Regions from separate parts of the Ensifer sp. Root423 genome, predicted to be linked through region 2. Evidence: predicted binding sites of a transcription regulator. Region 2 holds the regulator's gene; each other region holds the start of a gene.
The links. The regulator LexA, encoded in region 2, represses DNA repair genes until DNA is damaged. The targets are predictions, from matches to a motif close to TGTTCNNNNTGTGTTCNG.

Region 1: the regulator LexA is predicted to act here: its motif matches at 2,108-2,125, upstream of ruvC (crossover junction endodeoxyribonuclease RuvC).
Region 3: the regulator LexA is predicted to act here: its motif matches at 3,300-3,317, upstream of ASD01_RS09020 (DUF763 domain-containing protein).
Region 4: the regulator LexA is predicted to act here: its motif matches at 1,643-1,660, upstream of dnaE (DNA polymerase III subunit alpha).

Annotation. Positions count from the first base shown of each region.
Region 1 covers NZ_LMEG01000005.1:61,614-67,366, forward strand. The annotation lists gene ASD01_RS07845 (YebC/PmpR family DNA-binding transcriptional regulator) at 1-285, shown strand, start outside; gene ASD01_RS07850 (HAD hydrolase-like protein) at 357-986, shown strand; gene ASD01_RS07855 (LLM class flavin-dependent oxidoreductase) at 997-1,998, opposite strand; gene ruvC (crossover junction endodeoxyribonuclease RuvC) at 2,169-2,681, shown strand; gene ruvA (Holliday junction branch migration protein RuvA) at 2,748-3,365, shown strand; gene ruvB (Holliday junction branch migration DNA helicase RuvB) at 3,462-4,505, shown strand; gene ASD01_RS07875 (metallophosphoesterase) at 4,506-5,408, shown strand; gene ASD01_RS07880 (hypothetical protein) at 5,534-5,753, opposite strand, start outside.
Region 2 covers NZ_LMEG01000015.1:61,469-67,221, reverse strand. The annotation lists gene ASD01_RS16090 (thermonuclease family protein) at 46-780, shown strand; tRNA gene ASD01_RS16085 (tRNA-Cys) at 933-1,006, shown strand; gene ASD01_RS16080 (hypothetical protein) at 1,204-1,545, shown strand; gene lexA (transcriptional repressor LexA) at 1,634-2,356, opposite strand; gene ASD01_RS16070 (hypothetical protein) at 2,593-2,889, opposite strand; gene ASD01_RS16060 (hypothetical protein) at 3,213-3,845, shown strand; gene ASD01_RS16055 (hypothetical protein) at 3,964-4,566, shown strand; gene ASD01_RS16050 (DUF6538 domain-containing protein) at 4,844-5,753, shown strand, end outside.
Region 3 covers NZ_LMEG01000006.1:97,466-103,218, reverse strand. The annotation lists gene ASD01_RS34570 (phosphotransferase family protein) at 1-730, shown strand, start outside; gene ASD01_RS34565 (hypothetical protein) at 1,009-1,839, shown strand; gene ASD01_RS09025 (PQQ-dependent sugar dehydrogenase) at 1,863-3,197, opposite strand; gene ASD01_RS09020 (DUF763 domain-containing protein) at 3,359-4,651, shown strand; gene ASD01_RS09015 (hypothetical protein) at 4,734-5,231, opposite strand; gene ASD01_RS34560 (hypothetical protein) at 5,391-5,639, opposite strand.
Region 4 covers NZ_LMEG01000019.1:53,535-59,287, reverse strand. The annotation lists partial or broken gene ASD01_RS18690 (FtsX-like permease family protein) at 1-217, shown strand, start outside; gene ASD01_RS18685 (DUF5680 domain-containing protein) at 386-853, opposite strand; gene ASD01_RS18680 (hypothetical protein) at 937-1,506, opposite strand; gene dnaE (DNA polymerase III subunit alpha) at 1,925-5,422, shown strand; gene ASD01_RS18670 (L,D-transpeptidase family protein) at 5,532-5,753, opposite strand, start outside.

The DNA.
Region 1 (5,753 bases), on a different contig from region 2:
GCGATCGAAGCGGGTGCCGACGACGTCACCACCGACGAGGACGGCCACACGATCATCTGCGGTTTCGAAGCGATCGGCGAAGTGTCCAAGGCGCTCGAAGACACGCTCGGCGAAGCCGAAACGGTCAAGGCGATCTGGAAGGCACAGAACACCGTTCCGGTCGATGAAGAAAAGGCGCAGTCGCTGATGAAGCTCATCGACATCCTTGAAGACGACGACGACGTCCAGAGCGTCTATTCGAACTTCGAAGTCTCGGACGAGATCCTGGCGAAGCTGTCGGCCTGATTGGGACGACCGTCGCTCGCAGAATTTTCACCCGCGTCCGAAAGGCCGCGGGTTTTTCTTTGGATGGCCCGATGACCTATGAATTCGCGATCTTCGATTTCGACGGCACGCTTGCCGATACGGCGGCGAGTTTCATGACGGCGTGCAACGCGGCTGCACGGCGCTACGGCTTCCGCGAACTCTCGGTCGAGGAGTTCCAGTCGTTGCGCACCATGGGCAGCCGCGAGATCATCGCGCATCTCGGCGTGCCCGTTTGGAAACTGCCGCAGATCGCCACCTTCATGCGCCGTGCCATGGCGACTGAAGCGGCAAGCGTCCGGCTGTTTCCGGGCGCCGCTGAGCTTCTCTGGAAATTGAAGGCGGCGGGCATCGGCATTGCGATCGTGAGTTCGAACGCGGAGCAGGGTATTCGCGCCGCACTCGGCGAAGCGGCAGCGACGATTGACCTCTTCGAATGCGGTGCCGCGCTTTTCGGCAAGGCACAGCACTTCAAGCGTGCGATCCGGCACTCCGGCCTCGATGCGGCTCGCATCCTGGCGATCGGCGACGAGGCGCGCGATATCGATGCGGCGCGAAAGGCGGGCGTGGCGGCCGGTGCGGTTGCCTGGGGCTATGCCGACCCGGTCTTCCTGCAAGGGCTCGGGCCGGATCGGTTCTTTGCCAATCTGGAAGAGATCGCACCCGCTTTCGGGGCGATCTGATCGGCCGGCTTTACGCCGCCTTGGCGAGATCGCGCTGGGCGTCGGCGAAGAGGCGAAGCGAATTCAGCCGCGCCTGCATGTGGAAGATCGGCATGGAGATGATCAGTTCGTCGGCCTTTGTCTGCTCGAGGAACGCCCCGATCTTGCGCCGGATCGTCTCTGGCCCTCCGACCACCGCATACATCATCGAATGGTCGACGAAGATCTTCTCGTCATAGCTCCAAAGCCCATCCATCGACTGGACCGGCGGCGGAAACTGCCCGCGCGCGTTGCGGCGCAGGGCCACGAAGGATTGCTGCATGGAGGTGAAGAGGTAGTTCGCCTCCTCGTCCGTATCGGCGGCAACCCCCATGACGCCGACCATCACCTGCGGCTTGGCAAGGGTCTCGGAGGGGGTGAAGCGCTCGCGGTAGATCTCCAGCGCCGAGAGCAGCATGTCCGGCGCGAAATGCGAGGCGAAGGCGAAGGGCAGGCCGAGCATGCCGGCGAGATGGGCGCTGAAATGGCTTGAGCCGAGCAGCCAGATCGGCACATTGGTGTCGGCGCCGGGCACGGCGATGATCTTCTGGTCCTCGGCGACGGGGCCGAGCAGTGCCTGCAGTTCGACGACGTCGTTCGGGAAGTTGTTGCCGCTCGCCTCCATGTTGCGTCGGAGGGCCTGGGCGGTGCGCATGTCGGTTCCGGGCGCACGGCCGAGGCCGAGGTCGATGCGGCCGGGGTAGAGGGCGGCGAGCGTTCCGAACTGTTCGGCGATGACAAGCGGCGAGTGGTTCGGCAGCATGATGCCGCCGGAGCCGACACGGATCGTCTTCGTCGCTGCCGCCACGTGCGAGATCACGATCGAGGTCGCCGCACTGGCGATGCCCTTCATGCCGTGATGTTCGGCCAGCCAGAAGCGGGTGTAGCCGTTCTCCTCGGCCGCCTGGGCCAGACGGCGCGAATTCTCCAGCGATTGGGCGACGCTGCCGCCTTCAGTGATCGGGGAAAGATCGAGGACGGAGAAAGTCGCCATGGCAAAGGCCTTTATTGAGAGAAATTGATGCAAGGCTATGTAAGCTCAATTTTCCTCAATCCAAGGGCGGTGCCGAAGAAAACCTGGGGCCGCGCCTCCACTGTGCGTATGTTTTTGTTTTGTTCACTTTTTGCTGGCAGCGTCCGGACTGACATCATAGGGTGAAATTCATGCAGACCACGATTCGCATCATCGGCATCGATCCGGGGCTCCGTCGTACCGGCTGGGGCATCATCGAGACGCTCGGCAATTCGTTGCGTTTCGTCGCCTCGGGCACGGTGACGTCGGATGGCGACATGGACCTCGCCTCCAGACTTTGCCAGCTGCATGACGGCCTTGCCGAGGTGGTGCACAGCTATCAGCCACACGAGGCGGCGGTGGAGCAGACCTTCGTCAACAAGGACGCGACAGCGACGCTGAAACTCGGCCAGGCGCGCGGCATCGCCATGCTGGTGCCGGCACGAGCAGGCCTCAGGGTCGCCGAATATGCGCCGAACGCGGTCAAGAAGGCGGTGATCGGCGTCGGTCATGGCGAGAAGCAGCAGATCCACATGATGCTGAAGGTTCTGATGCCGAAGGCCGAGTTCAAGGGCAACGATGCGGCGGACGCACTGGCGATCGCTATCTGCCATGCCCACAACCGGCAATCGGTGACGAGCCGGCTTGCCGCATTGATGGCGTAGTTGCGCCCGACACGATAATTTCCGATGGTCCGGTGACCATCCAGAACCCACCGCGAGAGACGCCACATGATCGGCAAATTGAAGGGTACCATCGACGAGATCGCCGAGGATCACGTCGTGCTCGATGTGCATGGCGTCGGCTACGTTGCCTTTTGTTCGGCGCGCACGCTGTCCAGGCTCGGATCGGCGGGCGAGGCGGCGGTGCTCTTCATCGAGACGTATGTGCGCGAAGACCAGTTGAAGCTGTTCGGCTTCCTGACGGCGCTGGAGCGGGAATGGTTCCGGCTGTTGCAGAGCGTGCAGGGGGTCGGCTCGAAAGTGGCGCTGGCCGTGCTTTCCACCCTGACGCCGGGGGAATTGGCCAATGCGATCGCGCTGCAGGACAAGACCTCCGTCTCCCGTGCGCCCGGTGTCGGGCCCAAGGTGGCGGTGCGCATCGTCACGGAACTGAAGAACAAGGCGCCGTCCTTCGCCGGCGAGATGTCGGCCTCGATCGGCCTCAAGCAGGAGCTTGGCGAAGGCGTCGCCTCCGCGCCGGTTTCCGATGCGGTTTCGGCGCTCACCAATCTCGGCTACTCGCGCGACCAGGCGGCCAATGCCGTTGCTGCGGCCTTGAAGAACGGCGGCGAAGGCGGCGACAGCGCCAAGCTCATTCGCCTTGGCCTGAAAGAGCTGGCGCGATGAACGCTTGCCTTGGCCGGGCACAGAAGGCAGAACGCATCGTGCCCGGCATGATGACGGGTTGCAGCGCTGAGCTGCCCGACCGAATGGAACGAACGCATGACTGACGCCGCACGCCTGATAACGCCGGAAAAGCGCGGTGAAGACCTCGATGCGACCATGCGCCCGCAGACGCTGGATGACTTCACCGGCCAGGCGGAAGCGCGCGCCAACCTGAAGATCTTCATCGAGGCGGCAAAAAATCGCGGCGAGGCGCTGGACCACGTGCTCTTCGTCGGCCCTCCCGGGCTCGGCAAGACGACGCTGGCGCAGATCATGGCCAAGGAGCTCGGCGTCAATTTCCGCTCGACCTCCGGCCCTGTGATCGCCAAGGCCGGCGATCTCGCAGCCCTGCTCACCAATCTCGAAGAGCGCGACGTGCTCTTCATCGACGAAATTCACCGGCTCAATCCGGCCGTCGAGGAAATCCTCTATCCTGCGATGGAGGACTTCCAGCTCGACCTCATCATCGGCGAAGGCCCGGCGGCGCGGTCGGTGAAGATCGACCTGTCGAAGTTCACGCTGGTGGCGGCAACCACCCGCCTCGGGCTTCTGACGACGCCGCTTCGCGACCGTTTCGGCATTCCGGTGCGGCTCAATTTCTACACGGTCGAAGAGCTGGAATCGATCGTCCGGCGTGGCGCCCGGCTGATGGGCCTCGGCATGACCGACGACGGCGCCCGCGAGATCGCCCGCCGCGCCCGCGGTACGCCGCGCATCGCCGGCCGGCTGTTGCGCCGGGTGCGCGACTTCGCCGAAGTGGCGCGTGCCGAAGCCGTGACCAAGGAGCTCGCGGACGAGGCGCTGACGCGGCTGCTCGTCGACAATATGGGCCTCGACCAGCTCGACCGGCGCTACCTCTTCATGATCGCGCAGAACTTTGGCGGCGGTCCCGTCGGCATCGAGACCATCGCTGCGGGCCTTTCGGAGCCGCGTGATGCGATCGAAGACATCATCGAGCCCTATCTGATCCAGCAGGGCTTCATCCAACGCACGCCGCGCGGCCGTATTTTGACCGCCAATGCCTGGAAACATATCGGCCTTAATCCCCCCAAGGAGATGGAGGCGACCCAGTTTCGCCTGACATTAGAGGACGACGACTAGATGATCAGCCGCCGCGGATTGTTGAAACTGATCGGCGGCGGTATCGTCAGCATGGCGGCACTGGGCGGCTACGCCTTTGCCGTCGAACCTCTGGCCCGGCTGAACGTCACCCGATACAAACTGACGCCACCCAATTGGACACCAGGCCTCAAGCTGCGCGCCGTCGTGCTCACCGACATCCACGCGTGCGAGCCCTGGATGCCGGCAAGCCGTATCGCTTCGATCTGCCGGCAGGCCAACAGCCTTGGCGGCGATATCACGCTGCTGCTCGGCGACTATGTGGCCGGCATGAACCTCGTCACCAGCTATGTGCATTCCAGCGAATGGTCGAAGGCGCTGGCCACACTCGAGGCGCCGCTCGGCGTCCACGCGGTCATGGGCAATCATGACTGGTGGGAAGACCGGACCGCGCAGAAGAACGGCGGCGGGCCGACCTTCGGGCACAAGGCGCTGCAGGACGTCGGCATCAACGTCTATAGCAACCGGGCGGTGAGACTGGAGAAGGAGGGGCAGGGCTTCTGGATCGCTGGCCTCGAAGATCAGCTTGCCTTGGTGCCCGGCAAGAAGTGGCAACGCAAGCGCATGAGCGGTCTCGACGATCTCGATGGTACGCTCGCCCAGGTGAGCGATACCGATCCGGTCATCCTCATGGCGCATGAGCCGGATGTGTTCCCGCGTGTTCCGTCGCGTGTCGCGCTGACACTGTCGGGCCATACCCATGGCGGCCAGGTGCGGTTTCTCGGCTATGCGCCGGTCGTGCCCTCGCGTTTCGGCGAGCGTTACGCCTACGGCCATGTGACCGAGAACGATTGCAATCTGATCGTTTCCGGCGGTCTCGGCTGCTCGCTTGCGCCGGTTCGCTTCGGCATGCCGCCGGAGATCGTGGTGATCGATCTCGGCTGAGCGACAAATTCCAGGTTCGTTCGGTCTTGCGCTGAAAGAGCCTGGCATCAAGACGACGCCAGGCCTGTTTGCTTCCGCCCGCCCGCTCTGTTGAGCCGAGCAGGGCGCCCGTTTGTCACGGTGCGTCAGGCGGCCCTGATGGCTCCGCTTCGCACTGCGCCCCGCAGGCCGGACGCCACCTCATAGGTGTCGGTGACCAGCAGCAGGCCGTCCGCGCACTGGTACCATTCCCCCTCGCTCATGCTCTTTACCGACGCACTGAGTGTTGCCAGTTCAACAGAGCCGGGCGGTGTGCTGATGATCCGTTCGGCGACCCAGCTATCGAGCCAGGCCTGGTTTGCCGGC
Region 2 (5,753 bases):
AACCCATCAAACGCATAATGCGGTCTCGAATCAGGATGGGGACCGATGGCCAAAGCCACTACGAAACGTCGACGCCGCAGTTCGGGCCGAAGCACCAGCAAACAGGGCGGCATGGCGCCGTGGTATCTGGCCGCAGCGCTCACCCTTGGCGGCGTCATGGCCTACGACCATCGCGCCGAGTTGCGGCACTGGCCGGTGGTTTCCGATGTCATGGCCTTTGCATCGCGATCGGAAACGAAGCCGAAGCCTCAGCGCGCGGTTCCTGAAGCGCAGGAGCGCGTTGCCCAGCAGGCGGATAGGCACAAACCGAATCCGAAGCCCAACCCGGCGACGAAGGTTGCCCTGGCCGCCCCGGTGCCGTCGGTGAATGTCGGCGTCACGCCGCCAACCCCTCTCGTGCGGCCGAATGAAGAGGTGAAGACGGCATCCATCCGTACCGATCAGTTCTATTTTTGCGGCATTCGCAACGACAACTGCGTGATCGATGGCGCGACCTTCGTCTTCCATGGCGAGACGATCCGCGTCGCCGATGTCGATGCGCCGCGAATCCGCCAGGCAAGCTGCGACAAGGAGCGTTCGCGCGGCTTCTACGCCAAGCAGCGCCTGCGCGAATTGCTGAATGCAGGCGACTTCAGGCTGATCTCGGCGGGAGGGCGATCAGATGCCAAGGCCGGCGAGAAACTGCGCCTGGTCACCCGCGGTGACCAATCTCTTGGACGTGTACTCGTTTCCGAGGGGCTCGTGCGGCCGTGGGAAGGGCGCCCGACGCCCTGGTGCTGAGATCAGCTGGGAGACGATCGGCGGACATCGTCGATCGTTCTGTGGAAAGTATCCGTCCTGCAAATCGACGGCGCGTTTTTCAGAAAATGCCTCTTGCGGTTTTTCTGCAATCATTCTAAATCCGCGCCAACGCTTGGTTATCCGAGCTGTGAGGCCTCGTGGCGGAGTGGTGACGCAGAGGACTGCAAATCCTTGTACCCCGGTTCAATTCCGGGCGAGGCCTCCAATAATCTCACCTCGTTAAATTTGGTTTGGCGTTCTGCCTTAGGGCAGCGCGGTAAAATTCGCGACACGTCCGCGCAAGCCACGTCGCCTATGCCTCCGTCGGATCTTATCGCTTCGGTGAATTCGGTAGAGGGGGAACGATGACTCCGCTGAGATCAACCGTATCGGTAGCGTCCGTCAACATTAAGAACGGAGGCAATGGCATCAATGAAAAAGAGACTGATCCTGACGGCGTTGGCGTGTTTTGCGGCGACCGCTATGGAGGCGCGCGCGGACGACCTGGTTTTCCAGCTGAAGAACAACACCGGCGCGGTACTGACGAATTTCTATACGTCGCCGGTCGGCGTCAATGAATGGGAAGACGATGTTTTCGGTCGGCAGGTCCTGAACCCCGGCGAGAGCATGGAGATCACCATTGCCGACGGGCGGGACGTCTGCAAATACGACATGCGATTCGAATTCGAGGAAGGCTCGGCCCTCGATACGACCGAGGACACGCAGGATCTCTGCGAACTCGGCGAATACACGATCCACGAATAAGCGATCTGGATTTCAGGTCGCCTTAAACGGAAAGAGCCTCGCCACTTTCAGTGGCGAGGCTCTTTTGATTCGGCGTTCTGCCTGGAATTCAATGGTAGCGGCGGATCAGCCCGACGAGCTTGCCCTGGATCTTCACGCGATCCGGTCCGAAAATGCGCGTCTCGTAGGCGGGGTTGGCCGCTTCGAGCGCAATCGACGCGCCCTTGCGACGGAAGCGCTTCAGCGTCGCTTCCTCGTCGTCCACGAGCGCCACGATGATGTCGCCGGGATTGGCCGAGTTGCCGTTGCGGATGATCACCGTGTCGCCATCGAAGATGCCGGCCTCGATCATCGAATCGCCCTTTACTTCGAGGGCGTAATGCTCGCCGCTGCCGATCATGTCGAGCGGAACGGTAATGTCATGGGTGTTGTTCTGGATCGCCGAGATCGGCACGCCGGCAGCGATGCGCCCCATCACCGGGACGGAAACAGACGTGCTTTCGGCGACCGGCGCCGGCTTCGGCGTGGCAGGAGCGGCGGCCGGCGGCTTTCCGAGGCTGCCCTCGATCACGCTCGGCGAGAAGCCCCTGCGCGGCTGTTGCTGGCCGGCGGCGTAGGCTTCCGGAAGCTTGATGACTTCGAGCGCGCGCGCCCGGTTCGGCAACCGGCGAATGAACCCGCGTTCTTCGAGCGCCGTGATCAAACGGTGAATGCCGGACTTCGACGCAAGGTCGAGCGCATCCTTCATTTCATCGAAAGACGGCGGTACGCCCGACTCCTTCATGCGTTCGTGGATGAACAGAAGCAATTCCTGTTGCTTGCGGGTCAGCATGGCACGTCGCTCCAGAGGCGTGAAACAAATCAAGAACAGACACTATCTGTTCCATATGTGTTCCGCAAGTGCCTAAAATTCCGTGAATTCAGGCAATTGGCTGCTTCTGTGGGGGGCGATTGGTCACTTTTGCGGGAGCGGGGCGGTTTTCGGCGACGGTTGCGTCCCAAAACAGCGCCGGGCAGGTCAATCGCGCGCGTGATTCGAACGAATCGCGGCTCTCTTCGCGGAGAGACTTAAGTCGCTTGCGAGGCCGAGCAGGCGTCTTCGAACTCCTTCACCGTTTCGGCGCTGTTGTCTTCCGGAAGCACTGCGTCGGCCGCATCGGTCGCAACGGGCGTATCGCCGTCATAAACGAAGGACTGGATGTAGAAGGCGAGCGCGCCCTTCCAAACATTGCGTCCATCGATCTGATGGCACGGCACGGCCCGTTCGAAATCGGTCTGGAGTTCATCCACCGTCGCGGCACTGAGCTTGACGTCAGGCATATTGGGCGATGCGACTATCGAAGCGAGAAGCAGGGCGGCAAGCACGGTGATCGTCCACTTGATGAAGGGGTGGGACTACGGGTTGGTAAACGATGTGAACCGCGCTTTCGTTCCGAAGTCCAGCAAGCATGGCGATCACTCTGCCATGTTCAACAGCTCTTTGCCCGCAGGCTGTGGCTGATTTGCGCCAGCCGCTCGATCTCAACCTCGTCTCGGCCGTTCTTCATGGACCGGCGCGGAGAATGCATCGGAGCTGCCAGCTTTCGCATCGGGCCTGGGGCGCGCAAAAATCCCTGCGGGGAAGGGCCTTCACCGTCTCGACAGGCCTCTAAAAAAAGATAACTTTGCGTGGAAAGTGGGGTGGTTGCATGCATAGATTGTCGTTGGTGGTGCTCGGCCTGTTGCTCACGGCTGGAGCGGCGTCTGCCGAAGAAGGGCGTTCGAATATCTGGAAACGGATCAACGCCTGGACGGTGGGATCCGATCGCTCCCTGGGCGGCTCGTGTTACGCGGCGACGAGCTATGACGCCGGCGCTATCCTTCGTATCGGCTTTTATCCGCGGGGATCGACGAACCTGGCGTTTCTTTCGATCGGCAATGCCGAATGGAAGTCCATCGAGCCGCAGCGGGAATACGATGTTGCCTTGCAGCTCGACCGTGGTCGTCAGTGGCCGGCCGTTGCGTTCGGTGTTGATCTGACCGGCGCCAGGGCCCTTGTCGTCAACTTTTCCAACACCGACTTCTTTACCGAATTCGTTCGCAAGAACACCTTGGCGCTGGCCTTCGAGGGGCGCGTCGTCGCGAGCCTCAGCCTGCGTGATTCGATGAAGGCGGTAAGCGAGATGTTCAAGTGCCAGGAGGCGGTGAGCGCCTTGATCCCGAATGGCGGTCAGGGAGCGGCGAACGATCCCTTTGCGGGTGCCGGTGGCAATGCGCCGAACAACGATCCCTTTGCCGGCGGCGGCCAGACCAAGTCGTCGAAAGATCCTTTCGCCATGTGATGGGCGCGTCCGCTTGCCGCAGAGAGGTGAATATTCCTAAAATATTGCCTGGGATCGGCTAGGTACCCTCGACAGTGACGGGGGGACCTATCAAAATGCGGGCAAACGGGGGTTTTGCATGCGTAGATTGCTGGTCGGATTGGTAAGCTGTCTGATCGCCGCGGGATCGGCCGCGGCTGAGGAGTCCGAAATCATCAAGTGGAAGGATGTCGACGGCTGGACCGTTGCTTCCGACACCTCGATGGAGGGCTCCTGCTTCATCTCATCGGTATTCGACGGCGGGGTCACCTTGCGCCTTGGGTTCTATCCCAAGGGCTCCGAGTCGCCGCTCTATATGAGCTTCGCCAGCGACGACTGGAGGTCGCTTGAGGTCGGCAAAGAGTACGACCTGACCTTCCGCTTCGACAAGACCGATCCCTGGAGCGCTTCGGCGACCGCTGCCGGTGATGCGAGCGGAAAGTTTCTGTTCGTGAACGTCACCGACGCCGAGTTCCTGACGGGCTTCGTGCGCAAGCGGGCCTTGGCCATCGCGTTTGAAGATCGCGTCATCGCAAATCTCAGCCTGCGCGGCACCGGCCCGGCGGCCGACGAGCTGATGAAGTGCCAGCGGGCGGTCGACGAGATTATCGCCGACGAGGGCCGCAAGTCCAAGGAGAAGAAAGCCGACCCGTTCAATGCACCGAGCGAGAAGCGCTCGGCGCGGGATCCGTTCAGCCTCTGAAAGCAGGTGGCCACGGGATCGGGCAGCGTTTCGCGAAGGCCGGACGGTGGCTTAGCATGGCGGTGTCCCCAGAGAGACTCGAACTGGCGATCTGCTGATGACAAATCAGCCGCTGTTCCGATACCTCGGCAACCGGGCACCTTCTGATCGTTTTGGTGGAGCCGAAGGGAGGGCAACCTTTCCACCTCTTTTCTCGTTTCTTTTCAAATTGTTGTTGAATTTCAACAGTCTTTGGGACTAAGTCTGGGTACTTTTTTGGGTACTCACCGAGGATTTCATGCCAGCCCCATCGTCAGCCGATACCAGATATCTCGAAGTACACGGCAGCAAGTGGCGGGTGGTCTTCAACGTGCCGAGGCAACTCCAGGGAAAGCTCGGGACGAAACTGAAGCGGTCTTTGGGGACGGATAGCCTCAGCGAGGCCAACCGCCTGAAGTGGGACGTTGTGGCAGAGTTTAGAGCGACCATCGATCAAGCGAGGCGTCCGAATGTCTCGAAGGAAGCAGCTCTTGCCAGCGCCCGGGTGAAAGCCATGGAGGAAGCGCGGCGGCTCTCTCAACAGCGAGTGGTGGCCTTCGGCACCGAGCAGCGCGGACGGGTCGATGACGCGATTGAGGACTATGCCGAAGCATTGGCTGGCGATCCGGTCGAAGTTGGCGATAACGGTCACCCGATCCATGAACCGGAACGCGATGCCCTTGCGATGGAGTTTCTCGCTGTTGCAAAGGGCAAGAGGACTCCTGTCGATTTCGAACATGCGAAGTACATGTCGATGTCTCAGGTGAAGGCCCGAACTGCCGCCGACGACAAACGAGCCATCAAGTATCTGAAGGACTGGTGCAAGGCGAATGGTGTGCCCCCTTACCTTCAGGCCATCTCAAAACGGGAAGCGGTCCGGTTCTGTGACGACCTTCCCGGTCTCGTCGGCAAGACAGACCCTGCGACACTGAACAAGTACATCGGTCGTCTTTCCGTGTACTGGGGCTGGCTCGAAAGGCGGCATGTGGTGGACACCAACATCTGGCAGGGCCGCAGGTTCAAGAAGCCACTACAGATAACGGATGACAAGGAACGACCGTTCACGAACGAGGAGATGCGGAAGCTGCTGATGGGGCCGGCCACCCAAGCTATGCACGACGTTATGCGAATAGGGGCGCTCACGGGCGCAAGATTGGACGCCATCGTTT
Region 3 (5,753 bases), on a different contig from region 2:
TGACGGCAGGATCCTTCGATTGCCGCGTCATTGCGGCGCTGAACGCAACCTGGTGAGAGAAGCCGCGGCGCTTCGCGCGGTGCGGCCGCTTCTCCCGGTGCCGGTACCTGATCTTGAAGTGCGCCGCATCGACGGCCAATTCGTCTCGCTGCACGCCAAGATCTTGGGCGAACCGCTTTCGGACCTGACCGGCCTGAGGATAGGCGCACAGAGGGTTTTGGCCGCGGATCTTGCCGCCTTTCTAAAGGCTCTGCATTCGCTCCCCATCGACAGCGTGGAGGCCGAGCCTGCCGAGGCGTCTTCATGCGAGTGGAATGGCCTTTTGGCGCAATGCGAAGCAGTGGCCTTTCCTCTGCTTTCGCCTGATGTCGTCACCGGTCTGCGGAAGCGCTTTTCCGACTTTTTAGCGACCTGCGACGCGCTGCCGCAGTGCCTTATTCACGGGGATTGTGGGACCGGAAACATTCTCGTCGATCGCGGCAGACTTTCAGGCGTCATCGATTTCTCCGGCTGCGGCCCCGGCGACCCATCTTACGATTTTGCGAGCCTCGCGGCAGGGCTTGGTGACCCGTTCGTCGACCTGGTGCTCGCGCACTTTTCCCCAGACACGGCGGCAAGGGATCGTATGGGTTTTTATCGAATGACCTTTCCGCTTCTCGACATTCTGTACGGCGTCGAAAACTGCGACCCGGAGACAGTCCGCGCGGGCGTGCACGCCTTTGCGGCGTAGTCCGCTCATCCTCTCACCTGGATTTGCTTCGGCCCACCTCATCCGAACGCGGTTCGATGTCCGCCATTGGGCGCGATGTGGACTTCGCGCCTCGGGTTACAGCATCGAAAAAAGCCGTTCGGCGCTCGTTTTTTTGCGCAATCGGGGAACAGCGGGCCAAGCCTATTCGTTGAGTGAGACTGGAGAATGTGTCGGAACGAGGAGGGGTTCGCGAAGCAATGTCGGGTGAGCCATCAAATCGCCCCGGTGCGTATATTTCGTTTCCCTACGACCGAACCATGCTGGGAGAGTTTCGACGGGCTTTTCCCCGGGCCAGATGGAGCGATGATAGGCGCAATTGGTTTATTCCGGGCAAGACTGCCGACCGCCGGTTTACCAGATGGATGGACGGCCAATTGTCGGAACGAGATCCGTTCGGTGAATCAAAGGGCAGGGATGCTTACGACTTCGATCCCATCGGCAGTCCGTATCTGGTGGCAGGCGATGACCTTTGCCTGCGGACACCTTTCTCCCGCACCATCGTTGAGGAATTGCGACAGGTGCCGTGGGCGCATTGGGATGACAATTCCAGGACGTGGCATGTTCCGTTCCGCTCCTACGAGGAATTGCGGAAACGGTGGCCTGTGATCGAAGCGGCCGCCCGCCGCAATGAACCGGATGCACGAAAGCAACGTCGACTTGCGTCGCGGGGGTCCGCCGAGGAACTGGAAGCGAGAAGTCGCAGCGTCGAACGAAGAAGACGACGATACCCTGTTCCTACGGCTTTTCCACCGCAGCTCGGGCGTGCCGTCTCCACTGAAACTTACGGCGTCATAATATTCATCGGGATTTCACAGGAGATTGTCCCTCGAACTTTCTCCTGCTCGTATCCGTTCATGAACAATAGCCTCATGGAGTTTGTCTGGGCCTCCTGGCGGCCCGCAACACTACCGGAATTGATCTCTGTATGGCCGGCACGCACCGGTCCCGATCATCGAAGCGGCTGGTGGCTTCCAGATCTGGAGGAACTGCGGGTTTCCAGGAAACAGGCCCGAACTCAAGAGCGCCGGCGCGCGGCATCCCGTTCTCATCGGGCGATTGCCGACGCGGGACGACCAAATGCACATTGATCGCTTTTGAAACAGGCAAAAGTTCATTTTCTGCTGACACGCCACACGACATTGCCGACATCGTCGGCAACCAGCAAACTACCCATCTTATCGATTGCCACGCCGACCGGGCGCCCCATGGCGCTGCCGCCTTTGCCGACGAACCCGGTGAGGACATCTTTTGGCCGGCCGCTGGGCTTGCCATTCAAAAACGGGACGAAGATGACCTTGTATCCGCTGGGTACGCTTCGGTTCCAGGAGCCATGCTGTCCAACGAATGCGCCGTTCGAATAGGTGGGGCCGAGCGACGAGCCCCTCGAGAATACCAGTCCCAATGATGCCGTGTGGGCGCCCAGCGCGTAGTCGGGCTTGATGGCCCTTGCGACGAGGTCAGGACGCTGCGGCCTGACGCGGGTGTCGACGTTCTGGCCGAAGTAGCTGTAGGGCCAGCCATAGAAGGCGCCATCGCGCACGGATGTCATGTAGTCCGGGACGAGATCGTCACCGAGTTCGTCGCGTTCGTTGACCGCGACCCACAGCTTTCCATTCTGAGGGTTCCAGGAGAGCCCGTTGGGATTGCGCAGGCCCGAGGCGAAGGGGCGCATGTGGCCGCTTGCCTTGTCGATCTCGAGCACGGCTGCACGGTGCCGTTCGACGGCCATGCCGTTTTCGGCAACATTGCTGTTGGAGCCGACCGTAACGTAGAGCTTGCTGCCGTCCGGGCTTGCGATCACATCCTTGGTCCAATGGTGATTGAGATCGCCGGCCGGTAGATCCGCGATCTTTTGCGGCGGCGCCGTGATCCGGGTCTGTCCGTTCGAATAGGGGAAGGCGACGAGAGCGTCGGTGTTGGCGACATAGAGCTTGCCCCGCGACAGCGTCATGCCGAAAGGCGAGTTGAGACCTTCGGAGAACGTGGTCCGCAGGTCGGCCACCCCGTCGCCATCGGTGTCGCGAAGCAGCGTGATCCTGTTTGCGCTTGGTGTGGCGGCGCCAGCGCGCTTCATGGCCGCGCTCATGAAGACCTTCTTCAGGCTGAAGCCCTCGTCGTGTTTGGCCGGAGCATTGCTTTCGGCCACCAGAACGTCACCGTCGGGAAGGACGCGCAGCCAGCGCGGATGGTCAAAATTCGTCGCAAAGGCGTTGACCTTCAATCCTTTGGCAGCGAGTGGATGTTCTCCGCCCCGCCACCCGGTCGCATCGGCGATGTTGACCGTCGGGATCACGGTTGGGCGTGGTTTTGGCAGAACCGGATCCGAACCGTATCCAACCTTGCCGGTGTTGCTCGCTGTCTGCCTGGCTGAGACGTTGGCGCAACCCGCCAGTAAAGCTGCGGTTAGGAGGATGACGACTGCCGCACACGGGAAACGGTTTTGCATTGGAAGGCCTCCGCAGGGATTGGCCCATCTCATCGTGACGCAACGGCGCCTCGCAACATTCCAACCACAAAACAGCAAGGGTTGCGACTTGTTCCCGGCGGTAGGAACGTTTGAAGAACTTTCCCCTGTCACAATGCCTGTAAGCGGCCTATAAGACACGAATGGTTCAGCGAGCTGGAAGTGCAGATCTCCCTCTTCATGGCGGCAGGGTTCCCCCGTGGCTCGGCGATCGCATGACGAAGCTCGGGACGATCATCGCCGAAGCCATCGTCATCGAATACGGCCGTGACGAGTTTCTGCGCCGTCTGGCCCATCCTTTCTGGTTCCAGTCCTTCGGCTGCGTCATGGGCATGGATTGGCACTCATCCGGCATCACCACCAGCGTCATCGGCGCTCTCAAGCGCGGTCTCGCTCCTCGTTCGCGGGATCTCGGGATAAGCGTCTGCGGCGGTCGCGGACGACATTCGCGGCAGACGCCAGACGAACTGATCGCCATCGGCAACCGCGTCGGCATCGATGGTGCCGGCCTTGCGGCCACCAGCCGGCTTGTTGCAAAGGTCGATAGTGCCGCGGTCCAGGACGGCTTCGACCTCTACCTGCACGGTTTCATCGTCGCTGACGATGGCAAATGGGTGGTGGTACAGCAAGGCATGAACGGCGATAAACGCCAGGCCCGGCGCTATCATTGGTTGTCGGAGGGCGTTTCCAGCTTCGTCGACTCTCCCCATGCCGCGATCGAGGGAAAAGGTCAGGGGGAAATCGTCAATCTCGCAGACAGACGGGCTGCCGCATCACGCCACGGGCAGCTTGAGCTTTTGGCATCGCTTGGGCCTGACCGAATTGTCCGGGAAGTCGTCGCTCTGGATCCAAAGGGTAAACCGAAGGAGGCCGATCAGCCGTTGCTCCCACATCTCGTGATGCCGGCACATCACGACGTACGGGATGAAAACGTCAACATGCGACGGCTGCATGCGACACTTTCTGCGGCTGCCGATCGCGGGCCGGAAGATTTCGAGCAGCTTTTGATGGTTCCGGGCGTCGGTGCGCGTACGGTCAACGCGCTCGCGATGGTGGCTGAAGTCGTTCATGGCGCGCCTTGCCGTTTCGCCGATCCGGCGCGGTTTTCGCTTGCGCACGGTGGCAAGGACCGCCATCCGTTTCCCGTGCCCCTCAAGGTGTACGACCACACGATCGCCGTCATGCGATCGGCCGTGACGAAAGCGCGGCTCGGACTTGGCGAGGAACTGGAGGCGCTGAAGCGTCTTGACGACCAGGCACGGCAGCTTGAAAGATACGCCACCGGCCCGGACCTCAAGGAAATTGTTGCCGGAGAGTTTCGCCACTCGCCCGAATGGGGCGGTCGCAGTGTGTTTGGATGGGAGGAGACTGGCGGATCGGCCGAGCAGAAGTCCCTGGAACCGACGCCGGCGAACGCTCACCGTCAGGCACGCTAGAAAATCGAGTGGCCGGCGCTGGTTCAGCGAGGTGAGCTTCAGCCGAGGGGCGGCAGCGAGATATTCCTTGGGGAAGGATGCCTTAGCCGATCTTCTCTCCCACCTCCAATAGATAAGCATCATAGCCGAACAACAAATCCTGGCTCAGGTCCTTGCCGTCGAACCGCGCTATAAAGTCGTCAAGGTCGGCCTGACGCGAGAAGCCCATCGCCATGGCAGACATGCTTTCGATGTCGCCCTCTTCGTCCTCGTAAGTCGCGCTCATCTCCAGGACACCCAACCGATCGAAGTTCGCTTGCATGTGGAATGAAAGCCAGACCAGGTATTCCAGCGGGTAGCCGGGATTCCTCCCGTATGTCACCACAAAGGGATAAGCTGAACGGAACCGGCTGGCCAGAACTTCGCCATCGGTGGCAAAGACGAGCAGATCGCTATCCTCATCGAGGTTGTGAAGTTCGATTGTCAAATCATGCTTGCGCAACGCAACGTAGCCGCCAAGTTGGTCCCACGGCAAGGAAGTCAAGATGATCTCGCGCCATCGTGTGATGGCGACATCGAGATCGGTGCGGACCAAGAACATGAAGAAACCCTACAGCATCACGACACAATCAAGAGCTTTCAGCCTTGCATAGTGAACGCTGTAGTCAATAGATATTAGCGCCGCCTAAATTCATGGTAACGAGGGAGTTATCGTGATTTGAGAGGCGCCGGCGAACATCAGCTTCGCCGGCTGGCGGATCTATCGCCAGTATCCCCGCCCGGTATCGACCGATGACCGTCCCACGACGTAGCCGATGGTAAAGGCGAGAGCGCCGATCAGCAATCCGAGAGTGGTCGCGGTGTGAGGATGATCTGCTGCAGCAGTCGCGACAGCGCTCGTCTCTCTCTTCACTGCTTCGGTGGCTGTCTGCGCAGCTTTGCGAACGCCAGTGAGAGGTTCTTCGGGTGTGCCGGTAAAGCCGGCTTTTAGATCGTCGTCTTTGGCCATCGCCTTCTTCTCCTATCGCGTATGCAGGAGAAACCGAGGACAGCGCCATCGGTTCCGAATCCTTGGAAAGATCTTTTTTAAAGCACCAATTTGCTAGCGACCTTGTGCCCAGAG
Region 4 (5,753 bases), on a different contig from region 2:
CAACATCGAATCCATCCGACAGTTCTTCTCCTGGATCTCGGGAACGACGATATTCAGCCCTGAGCTCTATTTCCTCAACCAGCTCCCGGCCGATATGAACGCAGACGAGACCGCACTCGTCGTCGTCATGGCGCTGACCCTTTCCTTCCTCGCCACGATCTTTCCGGCCTGGCGCGCCTCGCGCCTCGATCCGGTGCAGGCCCTGCGTTACGATTGACCCCACGCTGTGACTTGCAACGTCGTTTCTTGAATGAATGCGTGCGTCTGACACAGCGATTACCAGCTTCGCCGGCCATCCGCGGCGTTTGGCGTCCAAAGCGCGCCGCGATCCTTCAGATTCGCGAACCGCTGCGCGCTCTTGCGTCACTTGCTGCGGGCCTTGCCCTCAACGCCTGATCAGACCGCCGCGATAGTCGAGCTCGTAGGCTTCCTCGCCGTCGACGAAGATGACCTCATGCCCGGAAAAATGTAAGGTGTCGCCGCGGCTGTTGTCGATGTAGTAGCCATGGGCGTGCCGGAACTCCGTGCCGCCGAGGAAATGCCGCTTGTCGCGGTACATCGCCTGAAGCGCCGCCCTGATGACGACGCCTGCCTTTTCGCCGTTTATGAGGTCAGGTCGGATGATCCGGCCGAAGTAGTTCATCGCCCAGTGCGGCTCGTCATTCTGCCACACGGTCTCCTGGCCTGCGAAATCGGTCCCGCCGAAATAGCTGTCGAGGTAGCGCCAGCTATCCCGCTCGTAGCCGATGTCGTGGGAACCCGGGCGTGACGACGGTCGCTGCCCGCCGCCGCCGACATAGGTTTTTGATTTGGCTTCAACGATGAATTCTCTGAGTGCTTCGAGCGCGGCCATGATTGTTCCTCATACGTTCGCGCCGGAGGATGTCGTGATCCGCTGAAGTTGTAAAGAACAAATAGAGAACAATCACCCGGTTATTACAGGCCGCACGCCTTCTGCCCGCGATCGTCGCTCCAGTCCTTGAGAAGGATGAGCTCGCCTTTCGCGGTGATTGGCGTGTCGTTCGATTTGCCCTTGCCCGTCAGCACGTTGAGGTCGCATTGCGCGGTGTTGTCCGGATCGAGCGTATCGTAGGACGAGTAGGTGTAGCCCGCCACCACGAAGTCGAAGTTGCGATAGGCGACCGTCAGCTTCTGTTCCCAGCGGTCGCGCCCGATGGCATCGTTCTGACTGGTGATGAGCAACGAGCCGCTCGGCAGCGCCTCGATCGACGGCGCTTGGCCGACGAGTTCGAACTGACCCCAGACCTTGTTCGGAATGGCCGACTTTAATGCCAGCGCGCCGTTGTCGCCGGTGAGATAGAGATAGATGCCGTTGTCCTCGTCGCTGCCTTGGGCGGGTCGTACGATGAGCGCGAGATCCTGGCTCCCGTCCTTGTTCCAGTCGCCGGTCGCCGCCGAGACGATGCGGGCGGGGTCTATCGTCTCTGCTGCGGAGACGGTGGTCGGAAGCAGGATCAGCAAGGGGAGAATCAGGCGTGCAAGCATGTCGGAGCGCTCCGCGTGGTCGTTCCTCTTGATATGCGGGCACCGCGCTTTCCTCAAGCGGCTTCGTCGTCAGTTAACCTGCATTCGGGCGCGATGTTAACCATCGTGAACAGAATGCCTGTGCACTGCTTGACGCGTGAACAAAAATGGAACAAAGTAAAAACATAACGGAAAAGGAGCCATGTTATGACTGATTTTGTTCGTGACCTCGCCGCCTTCGCGTCGATGAGCCTGTTCATCGCAAGCATCTCTTTCATTGCGCTCGGCCTCTGAAGGCGGGCGTCAACATCTTCTCTCAAGCACCTCCGCAAAGCGTCTCATCCCCGTTGAATAAGGGGGACGACATGCCAGGGGAATCTGGACATGACGGGCGATAAACGGGATATCCTTCCGACTGGACAGGAATCAGGGTGCGACAATGGCAGACGACAGCAAGGCAGCATCGAGTGAGGCGCTCGGCACGGATCCGCAGTTCGTGCATCTGCGCGTCCACTCTGCCTTCTCCTTGCTCGAAGGCGCTCTGCCGCTGAAGAAGGTCATCGGCAAGGCGGTCGCCGATAACCAGCCGGCGATCGGGATCGCCGACACCAACAATCTCTTCGCAGCCCTCGAATTCTCGCAGAAGGCAGCCGGTGACGGGCTGCAGCCGATCACCGGCTGCCAGCTGTCGATCGACATGGAGGACGAGACCGAGGGGGATCGGCGCGGCCATGGGCATCAGCTCGCCAAGCTGCCGTCGATCGTGCTCATCGCCGCCACCGATGACGGCTATACGCGCCTCGTCGATCTCGTCAGCCGTGCCTATCTCAGCGGCGAGGGCAGCCAGGCGACGCGCATTACGCGCTCCTGGCTTGGCGAATGCGGCACCGAGGGCTTGATTGCGCTGACCGGCGCGTCCGGTGGCCCGGTGGATATCGCCATGAAGGCGGGCTCCACGGCGCTCGCCGAAGCGCGTCTCGAAGCCTTGCATGATCTCTTTGGCGATCGGCTCTATATCGAGCTGCAGCGCCACGGTGGCCACGACCGGCGGCACGAGAGCCGGATGATCGAGCTTGCCTACAAGTTCGACATTCCGCTTGTCGCCACCAACGAAGCCTTCTTCCCGTCGCCCTCCGACTATGAGGCGCATGACGCCCTGATGGCGGTAGCGCACAACGCCATGGTGTCGGACGACAGCCGGTTCCGCCTGACACCGGACCACTATCTGAAGAGCCGCAAAGAAATGGCGGCGCTGTTTGCGGATCTGCCCGAGGCACTGGAAAACACGATCGAGATCGCCCGGCGCTGCTCCTTCATGCTGAAGACCCGTGGGCCGATCCTGCCGCGCTTTACCGGCGCGACGGCGGATCCGGAGGAGGCCGAGCGCGCCGAGTCGGACGAACTGCGTCGCCAGGCGGAGGAGGGCCTCGAAGACCGTCTCGCGAGACTGGGTATGGCGCCCGGCTACACCCAAGAGGAATACCGCGAGCGCCTGGCCTTCGAATTGAGCGTCATCGAGCGCATGAAGTTCCCCGGCTACTTCCTGATCGTTGCCGACTTCATCAAATGGGCCAAGCAGCACGACATCCCCGTCGGGCCGGGTCGCGGCTCGGGCGCCGGCTCGCTCGTCGCCTATGCGCTGACGATCACCGACGTCGATCCGATGCGCTTCTCGCTGCTGTTCGAACGCTTCCTCAATCCCGAGCGCGTCTCGATGCCCGACTTCGACATCGACTTCTGCCAGGACCGGCGCGAAGAGGTGATCCGCTACGTGCAGCGCAAGTACGGTCGCGAACAGGTGGCGCAGATCATCACCTTCGGTTCGCTGCAGGCCCGTGCCGCCTTGCGAGACGTCGGTCGCGTGCTCGAAATGCCCTATGGTCAGGTCGACAAGATCTGCAAGCTGGTGCCCAACAACCCCGCCAACCCGACGCCGCTTTCCAAGGCGATCGAGGAGGAGCCGCGCCTGCAGGAAGAGGCCGAGAAGGAGCCGGTGGTCGCCCGCCTTCTCGATATCGCCCAGAAGATCGAAGGCCTTTACCGCCACGCCTCGACCCACGCCGCCGGTATCGTGATCGGCGACCGGCCGTTGTCGCAGCTGGTGCCGATGTATCGCGATCCGCGCTCCGACATGCCGGTCACCCAGTTCAACATGAAGTGGGTCGAGCAGGCCGGTCTCGTCAAGTTCGACTTCCTCGGCCTGAAGACGCTGACGGTGTTGAAGGTCGCGGTCGATTTCGTCAAGCAGCGCGGCATCGAGGTCGATCTCGCGAGCATCCCGCTCGATGATCTGAAGACCTACGAGATGCTGTCGCGCGGCGAAACGGTCGGCGTGTTCCAGGTGGAAAGTGCCGGCATGCGCAAGGCGCTGATCGGCATGCGGCCCGACTGCATCGAGGACATCATCGCACTCGTGGCGCTCTATCGCCCAGGCCCGATGGAGAACATCCCGGTCTATAACGCCCGTAAGCATGGCGAGGAAGAGGTCGAGTCGATCCATCCGAAGATCGACCACCTGCTCAAGGAAACGCAGGGCGTTATCGTTTACCAGGAGCAGGTGATGCAGATCGCCCAGGTGCTCTCTGGCTATTCGCTCGGCGAGGCCGACCTTCTGCGCCGCGCCATGGGTAAGAAGATCAAGGAGGAGATGGACAAGCAGCGCGCCCGTTTCGTCGACGGCGCCGTCAAGAACGAGGTGTCGAAGCCGCAGGCCGACCTCATTTTCGACCTGCTCGCCAAGTTCGCCAACTACGGCTTCAACAAGTCGCACGCGGCAGCCTACGCGATCGTGTCCTATCAGACCGCCTACATGAAGGCGCATTATCCGGTGGAGTTCCTGGCGGCGTCGATGACGCTCGACATGTCCAACACCGAAAAGGTCAACGACTTCCGCCAGAATGCCAAGCGTCTGGGCATCGAGGTGATCGCCCCGTCGGTACAGACCTCGTTCCGGCACTTCCAGACGGGCGAAAGCCGCATCTATTACTCGCTTGCAGCGATCAAGGGCGTGGGCGAGTCAGCGGTCGAGCACATCGTCGAGGTTCGAGGCGACAAGGCCTTCGCAAGCCTCGAAGACTTCTGCCTCCGGATCGACCCCAAGCTGCTCAACCGTCGCGTTTTTGAAAGCCTGATTGCCGCCGGCGCCTTCGATTGCTTCGGCTACGACCGGGCGGAGCTGGTCGGCGGGCTCGATCGTATTCTCGGGTTTGCCCAGCGGGCTCAGGAAAACAAGACGAGCGGGCAGAGCGACATGTTCGGCGCAGGGGCGGCCACCGGGCCGGAGCGCATTGCGCTTCCGACCTACACGCCGTGGCTTGCCTCGGAAAAGCTGCACCGTGAGTTCCAGGTTCTGGGCTTCTATCTGTCTGCCCATCCGCTCGACACCTACAATGCGCTGCTCGCCAAGATGCGCGTGCAGACCTTCGGCGATTTCGCAGGCGCTGTGAAGAAGGGGGCGACGGCCGGAAGGCTCGCCGGAACAGTAACCTCGAAGCAGGAGCGCAAGACGCGCACCGGCAACAAGATGGGAATCATCGCCTTCTCGGATTCCTCCGGCCAGTTCGAGGCGGTACTGTTCTCCGAGATGCTGCACCAGTATCGAGACCTGCTCGAGCCCGGCAAGTCGCTGGTCATGACCGTGGCGGCGGAAGAGCGGCCGGAAGGCATCGGCCTGCGCATCCAGACGCTGCGGTCGCTCGAAGAAGAATCGCTGCAACTGCAGAAGGCGCTGCGCGTCTATGTGCGCGATTCCGGGCCGCTGAAGTCGATCGCCTCGCACCTCAACACGAAGGGCGACGGGCTCGTCTCCTTCGTCGTCATCAAGGACAATGGCCAGCGCGAGATCGAGGTTGAACTGAACGAGAAGTTCCGGATTTCGCCGGAGATCGCTGCAGCATTGCGCTCGGCGCCGGGCGTCATCGACGTCGAACTGGTGTAATCCGAGGCGGGGCTCCGCTGAATTGCAGTGGAGCGGCGATTGAGCCGGCTTGGAACCTATCGACCCGCGGCGGGACGCTCGCCGGGTGCTTGTCTGCCGGTCTCGCAGATCAGTCGCCGGGACGTGTCCGAGTAATGGTGATGAAGTCGGTGCCCTGACCGGTCTCCAACCCGCTTTCCACATCGGCAATCGAGAGCGACGAGCCCTCGGCGAGCAACGCTTCCACGCGCCTGCGCACAACGTCGGAGATCGTCATGCGCGCCAGCGTGCGCTGGATGCCGTTATAGGCGAAGGGATCGGCCTCCGTGGAGATGCCGAGCCGCTTCTTCGT